Regions from separate parts of the Hydrogenophaga sp. FG152 genome, predicted to be linked through region 2. Evidence: riboswitches for the same ligand, from Rfam matches in the RefSeq annotation. Region 2 holds a riboswitch; the other holds the start of a gene.
What was found. A riboswitch is a leader RNA that binds a small molecule or an ion and turns the genes downstream of it on or off. The one in region 2 is predicted to bind thiamine pyrophosphate.

Region 1 (2,384 bases), on a different contig from region 2:
GCCGTGGTCTCGCTGCTGCAGGGCAAGGAAGCGCCCTCGCTGCCGATCTACGCCAACACCTGCTACAGCTTCGTCACCGCCACCGACGTGGTGCACGTGGCCAGCGTGCACAAGTACGACGCGGCGCAGAAGACCATGCTGACGGTGCCCGGCTCGGGCGGCCTGTCCAGCGCGGCGAGCGAGCTCGAAGGCCAGTACGCCATGGCCTGGGCGCGCAACATCTGGGCCGACTCGCTGGCCTGAGCCCCGGCTTCGTGAAAGCCCCGCTCGCGGGGCTTTTTCTTGTCCGTTGTCCACCGAGGAGTTCCATGAAACGCCGTTCCTTCGCTTCGCTCGCCTTGTTCCCCCTGTTCGCGCGGCCCGCCCTGGCGGCCGAGCGCATCGGGGTGCTGATGCTGCATGGCAAGAACCCGGGCGGTCCCGCCAGTCCGCAGTACGCGCCCGTGAAGGCCGCAATGGAAAAACAGGGCTGGCTCGTCTCACTGCCCGACATGCCCTGGTCGCGCAACCGCTACCTGCAAGGCCACTGGGACGGCGCCATGGCCGAGATCGCCCAGCACGTGAAAGCCCTGCAGGACCAGGGCGCCACGCGCATCGTGCTCATGGGCCACAGCATGGGCGTGCCGGCCGCCATGAGCCATGCCGCGCGCGGCGGCACTGCGCATGCGCTGGTGCTGCTGGCGCCGGGCCACGTGCCACAGGGCTATTTCACGTCGCCCAGCCTCACGCCGGTGCGCGACAGCATCCACACCGCGCGAGAGCTGGTGGCCGCTGGCAAAGGCGAGGAAAGCCAGCGCTTCCTGGACATCAACCAGGGCCGACAGCAGCCAGTCGTCACCACCGCGAAGAATTTCCTCTCGTACTTCGACCCCGAGTCGGACGCCGACATGGGCGTGACCGCACCGAAGCTGCCGCCGAGCCTGCCCGTGCTCACCGCCGTTGGGGAAAAGGACCCCTTGTTCACCCGGGTGCGCGCCTACTATGTCGACAAACTGCCGACGAACCCGAAGACCCAACTGCTGGAAGTTCCGGGCGGGCACCTGGACACGCCCCAGGTGGCGCTCGACCAGGTCATGCAGTGGATTCCCCAGGCCGTCGGGGCCTGAGCCGTATACTTCGTCCCGCGCCGTTGCTGGCGCATCCGCTAGGGGTGTTGCCCCGGGTTTTCTGCCCGGGTGCGACTGAGAGAGTCCCTTTGAACCTGATTGAGGTAATCCTCGCGCAGGGAAGCAGGCCGAAGATCCCAGCCTCGCTGCAGGGCACCCGGCCCAGCCCACCTGCTTCAACACTGCTTGGAGCGTTTCCATGTCGATGACCCCGTCCCCGGCCAACCAGGCCCTGACCCCCGTGCCGCAAGGCAACCGGGTCTTCCACTTCCACGAACACGCCGCCCTCTGGTTCAGCCTGGGCACGGGCCTGCTGGTCATGCAGATCGGCGCCTACCTCGTGCCCGCCGTGGGCACGCGCGACGCGGTCATCGCCATCGTGCTGGGCTCGATCATCGGCGCCGGCCTGCTGGCCTGGACGGCGCGCCTGGGCTGCCAGACCGGCCTGTCCAGCGCTGGCCTGATGCACGCCACTTACGGCAGCGCCTTCGCGCGCCTGCCGGTGCTGCTCAACATCGCGCAACTGGTCGGCTGGACCACCTTCGAACTGGTCATCATGCAGGAAGGCACGGTCGCCATCCTGAAGCAGGCGCTGGGCGCCGAACCCGGCGGCCTGCTTGACGGCACCGGTGGCAAACTGCTGGCCACCCTGCTGTGGGGCGGCGTGCTCACCGCGCTCATGGCCGGCTCCATGCTCACGCTGGTGCGCCGCTTCGTGAGCCGCTTCGGCCTGCCGCTGGTGATCGCCTCGCTGGCCTGGCTTACCTGGCAGTTCGGCACGCGCCTGCAGGCGCAGGGTTTCGAAGGCTTCTGGAACCGGCCCGGCGCTGGTGGCATGGGCCTGTTCTCGGCCATGGACCTGGTGATCGCAATGCCGGTCTCCTGGCTGCCCCTGGTGGCCGACTACGCGCGCCATGGCAAGCGCACGGCCACCACGCTGGGCGGCACCTGGCTGGGCTATGCGCTGGCCAACATCTGGTGCTACGCGCTGGGCGTGCTGGTGGTCAGCACGGTGGAGCCGGGCACCAACCTCGTGGGCGCGCTGCTGCTCGCGCAGGGCGGCCTGATCGCGCTTGGCCTGATCCTGCTCGACGAAATGGACAACGCCTACGGCGACGCGCACTCGGGCGCGGTCTCGGTGCACAGCCTGCGCCCGCGCTGGAGCATCCGCGCCGCCGGCCTGGGTTTCGCCGTGGTCTGCACCGGCCTGGCGCTGCTGCTGCCCATGCACACGCTGGAGCCCTTCCTGCTGCTGCTCAGCTCGGTGTTCGTGCCGCT
Region 2 (2,384 bases):
CGCGGGCGACGAGATGCGCCTGTACGAGATCAACGACCAGGTGCTGGACCTGGCGCGGCGGCACTTCAGCTTCCTCGCCGACAGCGCCGCGCGCACCGTGCCGGTGCTGGGCGACGGCCGCCTGATGCTGGAACACGAGACCCCGCAGGCCTTCGACCTGCTGGCCATGGACGCGTTTTCAGGCGACTCGATTCCCACCCACCTGCTCACGCTCGAGGCCTTCCAGGCCTACCAGCGCCACATGAAACCCGATGGGCTGCTGGCGGTGCACATCACCAACACCTACCTGGACCTGCGCCCGGTCATGGCCTCGGCCGCGCAAGACATGGGCAAGGTGGCCTTGCTGCTGGAACTGCCCTCGGGCCACGGCGACCCGTTCTGCCGGCGCTCGTCGTGGGTGGTGTTCGTCAACCCCACACAGGCGGCGCACCTGCCACCGGCCTTGCAGGGCGCTCAGGTGCTGCAACCCCGGCCGGGTTTCCGGCCGTGGACGGACACCTTTTCCAACCTGTTCGACATCCTGATCTGAGTTGCATTCTTTTTCAAATGCGCCGCGCCGGCTTCACGACTTCGCGTCGGGCGGTGGTGTGGTGACCACCTGGCCGTCCTTCACCGGCAGCGTCGCGCCCGGCTTGAACGAGGTGCGCACCGTGCCGTCCTTGCCGTCCAGGCGGTAGGTCACCTGGTAGCCGCTGAGCTTCTGCGTCTTTTCGTTGACCGTCTTGCAGCGCCGCTCCACCGAAGCGACCGTGTCCTTCTGCTGCATGTTCTTCTGCACCTGGTTGCCGGCATAGCCGCCCGCCGCGGCGCCGGCCACGGTCGCCAGCGTCTTGCCGCTGCCACCGCCGATGGTGCTGCCCAGCAGGCCGCCGGCCACGCCGCCGATCACCGTGCCGGCGATGCGGTGCTGGTCCTTCACGGGGGCCTGCCTTTGCACCGCCACGTCCTCGCAATGCTCGCGCGGCGTGACCACGGTGGCCATGACTTCCTTCACCTCGACAACCTCGGCGACTTTGGGTTTCATCAGCGTCTGGTAGCCGGTGACGCCGCTGGCGCCGATGACGACCGTGGCGAGCCCGCCGACGACCAGTCCCTTCATCATTGATTTGTCCATGTGCTCATCCTGCCTTTCTGAGGAATCGATCTTGCCGGGCAATCTATCGCTGTTCTGTCGTGTTCTTGTGACAAAGCGTGTCCGAGTACACTCCCCCCTGCTCCGGGGTGCACGGGCTCGAAAGGGTCCGGCGCTGAGACGGCTTGACGGCCGAACCCGTGAACTTGATCCGGTTAGTACCGGCGAAAGAAGAGCGCATGCCCCACGGCGGCATGCGGGTGTGGCCCTTCCCCTGGCGGAAGGGCGGCGCCCGCGCACGCGGTCACCGGGGCGGTCCTCCGGAGCATTCATCCATGCCCATCCACCGGAACCGGAAACCGCCACCATGAACGCCCCCGACAAGATCCCCACCGCCTCCCTCGCGCTCAGCCGCGAGCCCTTTCCCGCCTCCCGCAAGATCCACGTGTCTGGCCAGCAGCCCGGCGTGAACGTGCCCATGCGCGAGATCGCGCTCACCAACGGCGAGCGCGTCGTGGTGTACGACACCTCGGGCCCGTACTCGGAGCCCACGGCCGCGATCGACGTGACGCGCGGCCTGCCCGAGGTGCGCGGCGCGTGGATCACCGCGCGTGGCGACACCGAGAGCTACGAAGGCCGCGCGCGCCAGGCGCTGGACGACGGCGTGAAGCACGAAGCCCGGGATGCCGAACGCATCGAGGCCTTGCGCGCCTCCGCCACCGGCCTGCAGCGCACGCCGCGCCGCGCGCGCAGCGGCCTGAACGTGACGCAGATGCACTACGCGCGCCGCGGCATCGTCACGCCCGAGATGGAATACGTGGCCGTGCGCGAGAACGGCAAGCGCGAATGGATGGCCGAGTACCTGGGCGACGCGGCGCGCGAAGCGCGCCTGCGCGGCAACCCCATGGGCGCACGCATACCCGAGATCATCACACCCGAGTTCGTGCGCGACGAAGTGGCGCGCGGCCGCGCCATCATCCCGGCCAACATCAACCACCCCGAGGTCGAGCCGATGGCGATCGGCCGCAACTTCCTCGTCAAGGTCAACGCCAACATCGGCAACTCCGCCGTCACCTCCAGCATCGAGGAGGAAGTGGACAAGCTGGTGTGGGCGATCCGCTGGGGGGCGGACAACGTGATGGACCTCTCCACCGGCCGCAACATCCACACCACGCGCGACTGGATCGTGCGCAACTCGCCGGTGCCCATCGGCACGGTGCCGATCTACCAGGCGCTGGAGAAGGTGGGCGGCGTGGCCGAGGACCTCACCTGGGCGATCTACCGCGACACGCTGATCGAGCAGGCCGAACAG

Region 1: another riboswitch for thiamine pyrophosphate. It lies ahead of ACODTB_RS04960 (purine-cytosine permease family protein); the one in region 2 lies ahead of thiC (phosphomethylpyrimidine synthase ThiC).

Annotation. Positions count from the first base shown of each region.
Region 1 covers NZ_JBMDKH010000003.1:19,070-21,453, reverse strand. The annotation lists gene ACODTB_RS04970 (FCSD flavin-binding domain-containing protein) at 1-243, shown strand, start outside; gene ACODTB_RS04965 (alpha/beta fold hydrolase) at 309-1,106, shown strand; TPP riboswitch at 1,137-1,245, shown strand; gene ACODTB_RS04960 (purine-cytosine permease family protein) at 1,312-2,384, shown strand, end outside.
Region 2 covers NZ_JBMDKH010000015.1:111,818-114,201, reverse strand. The annotation lists gene ACODTB_RS18165 (spermidine synthase) at 1-529, shown strand, start outside; gene ACODTB_RS18160 (glycine zipper 2TM domain-containing protein) at 563-1,114, opposite strand; TPP riboswitch at 1,208-1,322, shown strand; gene thiC (phosphomethylpyrimidine synthase ThiC) at 1,440-2,384, shown strand, end outside.